3 regions of the Nitratireductor sp. ATLC21 genome follow, and region 2 is predicted to be linked to each of the others. Evidence: predicted binding sites of a transcription regulator. Region 2 holds the regulator's gene; each other region holds the start of a gene.
What was found. The regulator LexA, encoded in region 2, represses DNA repair genes until DNA is damaged. The targets are predictions, from matches to a motif close to TGTTCNNNNTGTGTTCNG.
Positions count from the first base shown of each region.

Region 1 (4,071 bases), 170 kb from region 2:
CAGATTGTGCTCGATCACCACCACCGTGTTGCCCTGGTCGACCAGTTCATGTAGCACTTCAAGCAGTTTTGCCACATCATGGAAATGCAGGCCGGTCGTCGGCTCGTCCAGAATGTAGAGTGTGCGGCCCGTTGCCCGTTTCGAGAGTTCCTTGGCGAGCTTGATGCGCTGTGCCTCCCCGCCGGAAAGCGTGGTGGCCTGCTGGCCAATATGGATATAGCCAAGACCGACGCGGGCGAGCGTGACCAGCTTGTCGCGCACGGCAGGAACGGCCGCGAAAAACTCAACGCCTTCATCCACCGTCATTTCCAGCACATCGGCAATCGACTTGCCCTTGAAGGTGACTTCCAGCGTTTCGCGATTGTAGCGCTTGCCATGACAGACATCGCAGGTGACGTAGACATCCGGCAGAAAGTGCATCTCGATCTTGATGACGCCATCGCCCTGGCAGGCCTCGCACCGGCCGCCCTTCACATTGAACGAGAAACGCCCGGGCTGGTAGCCGCGCGCCTTGGCTTCCGGCAGGCCCGCGAACCAGTCGCGGATCGGCGTGAAGGCACCGGTATAGGTGGCGGGGTTGGACCGCGGCGTGCGCCCGATGGGGGACTGATCGATGTCGATCACCTTGTCGAGATGCTCGAGACCTTCGATCCTGTCATGTTCGGCAGGTTGCTCTCGCGATCCCATGATCCGCCGTGATGCGGCCTTGAAAAGCGTCTCGATGAGCAGCGTCGACTTTCCGCCGCCCGAAACGCCGGTGACGCAGGCAAAGGTGCCGAGCGGCACTTCCGCCGTCACATCCTTCAGATTGTTGCCGCGTGCACCCACGACCCGGATGCGCCGTTTCTTGGGGATCTCCCGGCGTTGTTCGGGCATCGGGATCGCCATTGCGCCGGTCAGATACTTGCCGGTGACAGAGGCCGGGTTGGCCATGATGTCACGCGGGGTTCCCTCGGCGATAATTTGTCCGCCATGAACGCCGGCCGCCGGCCCGATGTCGACCACATGGTCCGCGGTCAAAATGGCGTCTTCGTCATGTTCGACCACGATGACCGTGTTGCCAAGATCGCGCAAATGCCTGAGCGTAGCCAGAAGACGGTCATTGTCGCGCTGATGCAGGCCGATGGACGGCTCGTCAAGCACGTAAAGAACCCCCGTCAGACCCGAGCCGATCTGAGAGGCAAGCCGGATGCGCTGGCTCTCGCCGCCCGACAGCGTGCCTGAATTGCGCGACAGCGTCAGGTAATCGAGGCCCACATCGTTGAGAAAGCGCAGCCGTTCGCGGATCTCCTTCAGGATGCGAACCGCGATTTCGTTTTGCTTGTCGTTGAGACGTTTTGGCAGCTCCTCAAACCAGGCACCCGCCTTGCGGATCGACATTTCCGTGACCTGACCGATATGCAGGCCGTCGATCTTCACGGCCAGCGCCTCGGGTTTCAGGCGATGTCCGCCACAGGCCGGGCAGGGATGGGCCGACATGTAACGCTCGATCTCCTCGCGCATCCAGGCAGATTCGGTCTCCTTCCAGCGGCGCTGGAGATTGACCACCACGCCCTCGAAGGGTTTCGTGGTGCGGTAGCTGCGCAGGCCGTCATCATAATCGAAAACGATTTTCTTGGAGCCTGTGCCGTTCAGGATTGCATCCTGCCCTTCAGCTGGAAGGTCGCGCCAGCGATCGCCGACCTTGAACCCATATTCGCGCCCAAGCGCCTCGAGCGTCTGCAGGTAATAGGGAGATGTGGATTTCGCCCAGGGCGCGATGGCGCCTTCACGCAGGATCACACCGTCGTCGGGAACCACCAGATTGGGATCGATCGCGCGCTGGCTGCCAAGACCGTCGCAGGTAGGGCAGGCACCGGCGGGATTGTTAAACGAAAATAGACGTGGCTCGATCTCCGGGATGGTGAAGCCCGATACCGGGCAGGCGAATTTCTCCGAAAAGACGATACGCTCATGCGTTTCGTTCTTGGATTTGTTCGCGCTTCCGCCCTTGGCCGTTGCCTCATCGGAAAGAGGCCTGTCCGCAAACTCGGCGACTGCCAGCCCTTCGGCCAGTTTCAGGCAGGTTTCAAGCGAATCCGCCAGACGCGTCGCCAGATCGTCGCGCACAACCACACGGTCGACCACCACGTCGATGTCGTGCTTGTATTTCTTGTCAAGCGCGGGGACGTCGGCGATCTCGTAGAATTCGCCGTCCACCTTGACGCGTTGAAAGCCCTTCTTCTGGAGCTCGACCATTTCCTTGCGGTATTCGCCTTTGCGTCCGCGGACGATGGGCGCGAGAATGTAAAGCCGTGTGCCTTCTTCCAGCGCCATCACCCGGTCGACCATCTGGCTCACCGTCTGGCTTTCGATCGGGAGGCCCGTTGCCGGCGAGTAGGGCACGCCCACGCGCGCAAAAAGCAGGCGCATATAGTCGTAGATCTCCGTCACCGTGCCGACGGTGGAGCGGGGGTTCTTCGATGTGGTCTTCTGCTCGATGGAAATGGCTGGTGAAAGCCCGTCGATCTGGTCGACATCCGGCTTCTGCATCATTTCCAGGAATTGGCGCGCATAGGCTGAAAGGCTTTCGACATACCGCCGCTGCCCCTCGGCATAGATCGTGTCGAAGGCGAGCGACGACTTGCCGGAACCCGACAGGCCCGTCATGACGATCAGCTTCTCGCGTGGCAGGTCGAGATCGACATTCTTCAGATTGTGTTCGCGCGCGCCGCGGATGGTAATGAATTTGTGTTCTGGCATGCCCCGTCGCTGCCTGTCTTGAGAAACCGGATTGGCCGGCCGCAGGCCGGTCTGTGCATCATGTAGGAAGCGGGATGCAAATGTCGACCGCCGCGGACCAGAATGGCACCGGGCGGAAAGCGCTTCACCGCGGGCGCGCTCCATCTGCTCAATACACAGATGAACGCGCATATTCCCTTTAGCACGCGCCGCCCGGCCTTCCGCAAGGAAAAAGAACAAAAACCGAACGTTCTCCTGACATTTCTGCCATTGGAGGCGTGTTGCGTTACAGACGATCACATTTGCCGGCTTCACAAGGCATTTGCTTGACCGGTCTGGCCCAAAGGCGCAGAATATTCTTTGTCAGAGCTCGCGATCAGATGCGCCGCAGACACGCTGATGAGCTATCTGCAAGCACGATCCGCTTGAGCAGGCTGACAACCGAGCACCGACCGAAACGCGAAGAAGGAGGAAGGCATGACTCCACCTGACCGATCCACCGGGCTTCGCCTGGATCGCGAAGCCACAGCCGGCTGATTGGTGCGCGGCACATTCGGCGCTTGGCGCGGAAAATGTGTCTCGCTACCGGTCCATGGCGAATTGCGTTTCTGGAGAACGCAATTGCCGGCAGGCATGACAACGCTGGCGGCTGGCTGCCCCTGAAAAATCAAATCTCTTTGAAGACAGGGTTGGTAAGACACCCTGCCTGATGACACCGGTAAACCATTCCCGGTATGGAGGGTCGGAAGACCCGGAGCCCCGTGCGACCAAATGGCGGCGGGGCTTTCCTCATGCAACGCGCGCGTGGGAGGAGGTGCATTGACGCTGGTCATCGAATGTGAACATAATAAGAACAAATGAGCTGTGGACGAGAGGCGGAGCACCGCAGGCGGAGAGCGCACGGCAGCCCGGCTTGCGATAAAGTGCGCGGCAGATTTCGGACAAGCGTGGAGAAGCGTTATGGCGGGCAGCGTCAACAAGGTCATTCTGGTGGGAAATCTGGGCGCCGATCCCGAGATTCGCCGGCTCAACTCCGGCGATCCTGTGGTCAATATGCGCATTGCGACCTCGGAAACATGGCGCGATCGCCAGTCGGGTGAGCGGCGTGAGCGGACCGAGTGGCACAATGTCGTGATTTTCAACGACAACCTTGCCAAGGTGGCCGAGCAGTATCTGAAGAAGGGCGCCAAGGTTTATATCGAGGGCCAGCTACAGACACGCAAATGGACCGACCAGAATGGTCAGGAACGCTACACAACCGAAGTTGTGTTGCAGAAATTCCGTGGCGAACTGCAGATGCTCGATACACGCGGGCAGGGCGGCGACAATCAGGTCGGCTATAGCGGCGGC
Region 1 covers NZ_JBXUOU010000001.1:308,014-312,084, forward strand. The annotation lists gene uvrA (excinuclease ABC subunit UvrA) at 1-2,742, opposite strand, end outside; gene AC2CHD_RS01485 (single-stranded DNA-binding protein) at 3,682-4,071, shown strand, end outside.
Region 1: a site for LexA is predicted at 2,954-2,971, ahead of uvrA (excinuclease ABC subunit UvrA). Genes of this name have one in related genera too.

Region 2 (4,071 bases):
CGCGTCCGGTCTCATAGGCGCTGCGGATGCCGGAACGCCCGAGGATGAGGCCCCCGGTCGGGAAGTCCGGGCCCGGAATCAGTTCCTGCAATTCAGGCAGACCAATCGCCGGATTGTCGATCATGGCCACGCAGCCATTGATGACTTCCGACAGATTGTGCGGCGGAATATTGGTCGCCATACCAACCGCGATACCACCGGAACCATTGACCAGAAGGTTCGGATAGCGCGCCGGCAGCACTTTGGGTTCGCTGCCGGAACCGTCATACGTGTCCTGGAAGTCGACCGTTTCCTTATCGATGTCTTCCAAAAGCTCGTGAGCGCCTTTGGTAAGCCGCGATTCGGTATAGCGCATGGCCGCCGGCGGATCGCCGTCAATTGAGCCAAAATTGCCCTGACCATCGATCAGCGGCAAACGCATGGACCAATGCTGCGCCATGCGCACGAGCGCATCGTAGATCGCCGCATCGCCATGAGGGTGATACTTACCCATCACATCGGCGACCGGACGTGCCGATTTCACATACTTGCGGTTCCAGTGATAACCGCTTTCATGCGACGCGTAGAGAATGCGCCGATGCACCGGCTTCAAACCATCGCGCGCATCCGGCAGAGCGCGGCTCACGATAACGCTCATCGCGTAATCGAGGTAGGAGCGCTGCATCTCCTCTATGATGGAAATCGGCTCGATATCGTCGGGCTCGTCCGATCCGGTCGGCGTTGTCTGGTCAGTCAAATCGAGTCACACACAGAATAAGGAATCACTGACTTCTTATATATGAAGCGCCGTTGATTCTCCAATCGGAGCAGTGACGGAAGCCAAGGAAATCCAACGCGATTTCAGACGCATATGGCTGGTCTGTGAATGGTGTCGTAGACAAATTGACGCAGCACACGCGCACAGCGTCGCAATCAGAGCTTTTCTGGAGCCTCCCAACTGGGTTAGACAGTTTGAAAGGAGGCCCCGATGGCAGGTTACGAGACCTTGTTCAACGCATTCGTCACGCTGCTCGTGACCGTGGATCCACCGGGTCTGGCACCGCTCTTTCTGGCGTTGACGGTCGGAATGAACCGATCTGAGCGGAATCAGGTCGCAGTTCGCGCCGCAATCATCGGTTTCGCAGTCCTTGCACTCTTTGGCGTGGCCGGCAGTGCGATACTTTCCATTTTCGGGATCACCCTGCCTGCTTTCCGTGTGGCAGGCGGCCTGCTTCTCTTCTTCATCGCCTTCGAAATGATATTCGAACGCCGCCAGGAGCGGCATGAAAAAAGCGCCGAACGCGCCATCACGCGCGACATGATCCGAAACATCGCAGCTTTTCCGTTGGCCATACCTCTGATTGCCGGCCCCGGCGCTATTTCTGCCACCGTGCTTCTTTCCGGCTCATTCGGCGGCCTTGGCGGAACCGCCGCACTGCTGGCAATTCTATTGACGACGATCGGCATCACCTATGCGGTTTTTACACTCGCAGAGCGCGTCGACCGTTTTCTGGGCGAGACCGGACGATCGATCCTGACCAGACTTCTCGGCGTGATACTGGCTGCTCTCGCCGTTCAGTTCGTAGCGGATGGCGCAAAGGCTCTGTTTGACGCGCCATAGCGCCTAAATGAGAAGCAAATACCGGCAGTTGCGGAACACAACTGGAACATATACAGTATGTTCTGGTTTTGTTTTTAACTGATTCTCGGTGGCGACCATGCTGACCCGCAAGCAGCACGAACTTCTCCTGTTCATTCACGAGCGCTTGAAGGAGACTGGAATCCCGCCCTCCTTCGATGAAATGAAGGAGGCGCTGGACCTTGCGTCCAAGTCTGGCATTCACCGGTTGATCACCGCCCTGGAGGAACGTGGCTTTATCCGCCGCCTTCCTAATCGCGCCCGTGCGCTCGAGGTGTTGCGCCTGCCCGATTCGATTGCGCCGGGCCTGAATGCGGGCGCACGCAAATTTTCTCCAAGCGTTATCGAAGGCAGCCTCGGCAAAGCGCCACCTGCCCCGCCCAAACCGTCAGCCAGCAATGACGATGCTCTCGCCGGTGTCGTTTCCGTGCCTGTCATGGGGCGCATCGCTGCGGGTGTTCCGATCGATGCCATCCAGCACCAGACCCATTCCATCGCCGTGCCTCCAGACATGCTGAGTGGAGGCGATCACTACGCGTTGGAGGTCAAAGGCGATTCGATGATCGAGGCGGGAATTTTTGATGGTGATACCGTCATCATCCGCGAGACGCAGACTGCCAACCCCGGCGAGATTGTGGTTGCTTTGGTCGATCAGGAAGAAGCGACCTTGAAACGTTTCCGTCGCAAGGGAGCATCGATCGCCCTTGAGGCTGCCAATCCGGCGTATGAGACACGGATATTCGGCCCCGACCGGGTGAAGGTCCAGGGGCGTCTGGTGGGGTTGATGCGCCGTTATTGACCCGGCGTCGAGGGAGCATGCCCAAGCTGCTGTTCATGAATTCGACAAGAGGCTCAAGGGCCAACTGACGAGGGCCAGAGAGCGTTTTCTCAAGTGAGTCCCTGCAGCACCTTCGGCAGCATTTCAGGCAGGTCTTCGGCGATCAGACCGGGTCCGAATGACCGACCGCATTCTGCGTGAATCCAAACAGCAGCGCACGCTGCCTCAAAGGCCGGCATCCCTTGAGCCAGAAGGCTTGCGGCAATTCCTGACAGGACATCGCCTGATCCGGCCGTTGCCAGATGTGGCGTAGCGTTGGCATTGATTGCCCCTCGCCCGTCGGGCGCCGCAACGATCGTATCAGGCCCCTTGAGCACGATCGTCGCCCCGGACCGTCTTGCCGCCTCCCGCGCTCTTTGCACTTTGGAAATCGCTGGCGCGTCCTCCAGGCCTGGAAACAGTCGGGAGAACTCCCCTTCGTGCGGCGTGAGAACGACCTGCGCGGCGGAACCCTTGATCATATCGAAAAACATATCCGGCTTGTCGCTAAAGGCCGTGAGGGCGTCAGCATCGAAAACCAACCCGCTTGCGTCATTGGCCTGATGGAGAAGCGCGCGTGCGAAACTGCGCGTTCGCTCTCCAGTGCCTGCTCCTGGTCCCAGAACCACCCCGGAGGGTAAGCGGTGGGCGAGGAAGGCCTGCAACTCGCCGACGGTGTCGGCCTTGCGCAACATGATCGATGTCAAATGCATCGCATTTATCGAAAGCGCGTTCGTGGGCGAAAGCATCGTCACGGCCCCTGCCCCCGCACGCGCCGCTGCCCGCGCGGCAAGCCGAGCCGCACCCGTCGAGGTTGCCCCACCAGAAATTACGGCCACATGACCGCGCGAATATTTGTGCGCGCTGACACAGGGCTTCGGCACGGCTTCCCGCCACAAAGCAGGCTGGTTCTCCCAAAGTGCTCGACCAACTGTATCAAGCGCGCTGTCTGCGATGCCGATATCCGCAACGACAAGGTCACCGCACATTTGCCGTCCCGGCACGAGGAGGTGCCCCGGCTTCTTGCGAAAAAAGGTGACAGTCACTTCCGCCGAGAGGGCGGCACCGAGTGGCTTTCCGGATACCCCGCAAACGCCGGAAGGCAGATCGATGGCGACCACAGGCAGCCCACTGCTGCTTACCCTGGCGACAATCTCGGCTGCCCTCCCTTCAAGCGGGCGTTTCAGGCCTGCGCCGAACAACGCATCCACCACAATCCATCCTGGCGTGGGTTGGAAAGCGGTGAATGGCTCTGCCTCAACCGGGCAATCCTCAAGCGCGCGCGACGCATCGCCGCTCGCGACCGGTTTGGCCTCGGCAAAAACGCGGACACGGAGGCCTCGTTCTGCCAGCAGGCGCGCAACGACATAGCCGTCACCGCCGTTGTTGCCCGGACCGCAAAGGACAAAAACGCCTTCTGCTTCCGCATAGCGAGCCAGGATTTCACCTGCCACCGCCGCGCCCGCATGGCGCATCAGACAATAACCGGCCAGCGGCCCATCAGCGATGGCAGCGCGGTCCACCCTGCCCATCTCTTCAGGCGTAACGATCTCCAAATGCATCACTCGCTGCCGTTTTATTGAGCGCATTGCATATTTTTTAAGCAGGCTTCAAACTGTGCCGCGCTCCACATGTG
Region 2 covers NZ_JBXUOU010000001.1:473,859-477,929, forward strand. The annotation lists gene gyrA (DNA gyrase subunit A) at 1-736, opposite strand, end outside; gene AC2CHD_RS02355 (MarC family protein) at 968-1,600, shown strand; gene lexA (transcriptional repressor LexA) at 1,698-2,417, shown strand; gene AC2CHD_RS02365 (NAD(P)H-hydrate dehydratase) at 2,507-3,997, opposite strand.

Region 3 (4,071 bases), 210 kb from region 2:
GTCTGATGCCCGGCCGTCTCGTCGGCCAGTCGGTCGACGCCCACGGCCGCCCGGGATATCGTCTGGCGCTCCAGACCCGCGAACAGCACATTCGCCGCGACAAGGCGACCTCCAACATCTGCACCGCGCAAGCCCTGCTTGCCAATATGGCAGCAGCCTTTGCCATATGGCACGGACCGGAAGGCCTCGTTGCCATCGCCGAGGGCATCCACGCGCGTGCGTCGCGCCTTCATGCAGCGTTGAAAGCCGCAGGCATCGAACTGGCGGGCGACAAGATCTTCGATACGGTAACCGCCACCGTTCCGGGCAAGGCTGACGAAATCGCCCAGAAAGCCGAGGCTGGCGGCCGTCTCCTTCGCGTGATCGACGCGGATCGGATCGGGATCAATGTCGACGAGACCACAGATGAGGATGATCTTGCCGCCGTTGCCGCCCTGTTCGGTGCGCAGTTGCCGGATGAAGCACCGCGCCTTGCTCCGTCAAAAGCGCGTGGCGAAGGCTTCCTCACCCAGCCCGACTTCCATGCCCACCGCTCGGAAACGGAAATGATGCGCTTCCTGCGCCGGCTCGCCGACAAGGATTTGGCACTCGACCGCGCCATGATCCCGCTCGGCTCCTGCACCATGAAGCTCAACGCCGCCGCCGAGATGATGCCGGTCAGCTGGCCGGAAGTGGCGGGGCTGCATCCCTTTGCTCCTGCCGGGCACACGGCAGGCTATCGTCGCATGATCGAGGATCTCGACCGCTGGCTTTCGGAAATCACCGGTTTCGATGCGGTCTCCCTGCAGCCCAATGCCGGCAGCCAGGGCGAATATGCCGGTCTTCTGGCGATCCGCCGGTACCATGCCGAGCGTGGCGAGGCCGGTCGCGACATCTGTCTCATCCCCTCCTCCGCCCATGGCACCAACCCGGCGTCCGCCTCCATGGCGGGTATGCGGGTGGTGGTCGTGCGCTGCACGGATGATGGCAATATCGATCAGGACGATTTGAAGGCCAAAGCGGCAGAACATTCAGACAAGCTAGCCGCTCTCATGCTCACCTACCCGTCCACCCACGGCGTGTTCGAGGAAGGCGTGCGCGACATGTGCGCGGTCATTCATGAGCATGGCGGCCAGGTCTATTTCGACGGCGCCAATCTCAATGCCATGGTCGGCCTTGCGCGTCCGGGCGATCTGGGCGCGGATGTCTGCCACCTGAACCTGCACAAGACCTTCTGCATCCCCCATGGTGGTGGGGGCCCCGGTGTCGGCCCCATCGGCGTCAAGGCACATCTCAAACCATTCGTGCCGGGCCATGTGGCGCTGGGCAGCGACCAGGCGGTCGCGGCAGCGCCCTATGGCAGCGCGTCGATCCTGCCCATCACGTGGATGTATATCCGAATGATGGGTGGAGACGGGCTCAAACGGGCGACGGAAATGGCAATCCTCAACGCCAACTACATCGCTCACAGGCTGAAAGAGCACTATCCGGTGCTGTATAAAGGCCGCAATGACCGGGTCGCGCATGAGTGCATTCTCGACACGCGCGTCTTCAAGGATCGTGCCGGCATCACCGTCGACGATATCGCCAAGCGGCTCATCGATTATGGCTTCCATGCCCCGACCATGAGCTTTCCGGTTGCGGGAACATTGATGGTCGAACCAACGGAATCGGAGCCAAAGAGCGAGGTTGATCGCTTCTGTCAGGCGATGATCTCCATTGCCGAGGAAGCAGCGAAGGTTGAAAAGGGCGTATGGCCGAACGAGGACAATCCTCTCGTCAATGCACCCCACACGGCGATGGAGCTGATGGGCGACGAGTGGACACACCCCTACAGCCGCAATGAAGCCGCCTTCCCCGAGGGTGCGCTGGCGTCCGCGTCCAAATACTGGCCGCCGGTCTCGCGCGTCGACAATGTCAGCGGCGACCGCAATCTGGTCTGCGCCTGCCCGCCCATCGAGGCATTGGCCAGCTGAGACTAACACCACGGATCATCTCCCCTGTCGGGGGAGATGATCGCTCTTTTTGCCGCATGCACTTGGCTGGGGCCCGCGCTTTCTGATAAAGCGTCGTCCACACACTCCGAACGGAACCGGAACAGGCTTCGCTTTGCCCTGGAATCCATGGCAAACTGCGATGTGATTCGCGGACAGGACACAACACGCTTCATGGACGACAACAACGACCTCTTCGCCGGAATGACCGCAAATGTGGAACGTGCGAAAGCACCGGAGCCGGCAGCGCCTGAACGCAAGCCCGCACCGCGCCCCGCGCCGTCCCCCTCGCCCACATCGTCCGGAGATGGCTACAGTGCTGCCGACATCGAGGTTTTGGAAGGCCTTGAGCCTGTCCGCCGCCGTCCCGGCATGTATATTGGCGGCACCGACGACAAGGCGCTGCACCACCTCTTCGCCGAGGTCATCGACAACTCCATGGATGAGGCGGTGGCCGGTCATGCCACTTTCATCGAGGTGGAGCTGGACGCGGAAGGCTTTCTTTCTGTCACGGATAATGGTCGCGGCATCCCCGTAGACCCGCACCCTAAGTTCAAGGACAAGTCGGCGCTCGAGGTCATCATGACCACGCTGCATGCCGGCGGCAAATTCGATTCCAAGGTTTATGAGACCTCCGGTGGTTTGCACGGGGTGGGCGTTTCTGTCGTGAATGCGCTCTCCGAACTCCTTGAAGTCGAGGTCGCGCGCAATCGACAGCTCTTCCGCCAGACCTTTTCGCGCGGTCTGCCGCAGGGCGGGCTCGAAAAGCTCGGCGATGTCCACAACCGTCGCGGCACGAAAGTGCGCTTCAAGCCGGACGAGCAGATCTTCGGCAAGGGCGCCAAGTTTGAACCGGCGCGCCTTTACCGCATGGCACGCTCCAAGGCCTATCTCTTCGGCGGTGTCGAGATCCGCTGGGTCTGTGCGCCCGAGTTGATCGGTGAGAAAGACCAGACGCCGGACAAGGCCACCTTCCACTTCCCCGGCGGATTGAAGGATTATCTGATCGCTTCGCTCGACGGGCAGTTTCAGGTCACCAAGGAAGTGTTTTCCGGCCGCAGCGAAAAGAGCTCCGGCCATGGCGCGGTGGAATGGGCGATCACCTGGTATGGCGGCGACGCCATGCTCAATTCCTACTGTAACACCGTGCCCACTCCCGAAGGCGGAACCCACGAGACCGGCTTCCGCAACGCGCTCCTGCGCGGCCTTCGCGGCTATGCCGAGCTCACCGGCAACAAGCGCGCGTCCATCATCACCTCCGAAGACGTGATGATCTCGGCCGCCGGCATGCTCTCCGTCTTCGTTCGCGAGCCGGAATTCGTCGGCCAGACCAAGGACAAGCTGGCCACGGCTGCCGCCATGCGCATTGTCGAAAACGCCGTGCGCGATCCCTTTGACCACTGGCTTGCGGAAAATCCGCAGGAGGCCTCCAAGCTTCTCGATTGGGTTGTGGCCCGCGCAGACGAACGCCTGCGCCGCCGCCAGGAACGCGAAGTCAGCCGCAAGAGTGCGGTGCGAAAACTGCGCCTTCCCGGAAAGCTCGCCGACTGTACCATGGGTGCAGCGGCGGGTGCCGAAATCTTCATTGTCGAGGGCGACTCCGCCGGAGGCTCCGCCAAGCAGGCGCGCAATCGAGCCAGTCAGGCCGTATTGCCACTGCGAGGCAAAATTTTGAACGTGGCCAGTGCCGGCACCGGAAAACTCGCCGCCAACCAGCAGATCTCCGACATCGTTCAGGCGCTTGGCTGCGGCACCAGGTCGAAATATCGCGAAGATGACCTGCGCTACGATCGCGTGATCATCATGACGGACGCCGACGTCGACGGCGCGCATATCGCGTCTCTGCTGATCACCTTCTTCTACCAGGAGATGCCGCAGCTTATCGAGAACGGGCATCTCTACATGGCCGTACCCCCGCTCTACCGCATCAGCCAGGGTGGCAAGACCATGTATGCTCGCGACGACGCGCACAAGGACGAGCTTCTGGAAACGGAGTTCACGGGTCGTGGTAAGGTCGAGATCGGGCGCTTCAAGGGACTTGGCGAGATGATGGCGAGCCAGCTCAAGGAAACGACCATGGATCCGGCCAAACGCACAT
Region 3 covers NZ_JBXUOU010000001.1:679,523-683,593, forward strand. The annotation lists gene gcvP (aminomethyl-transferring glycine dehydrogenase) at 1-1,955, shown strand, start outside; gene parE (DNA topoisomerase IV subunit B) at 2,148-4,071, shown strand, end outside.
Region 3: a site for LexA is predicted at 2,062-2,079, ahead of parE (DNA topoisomerase IV subunit B). Genes of this name have one in related genera too.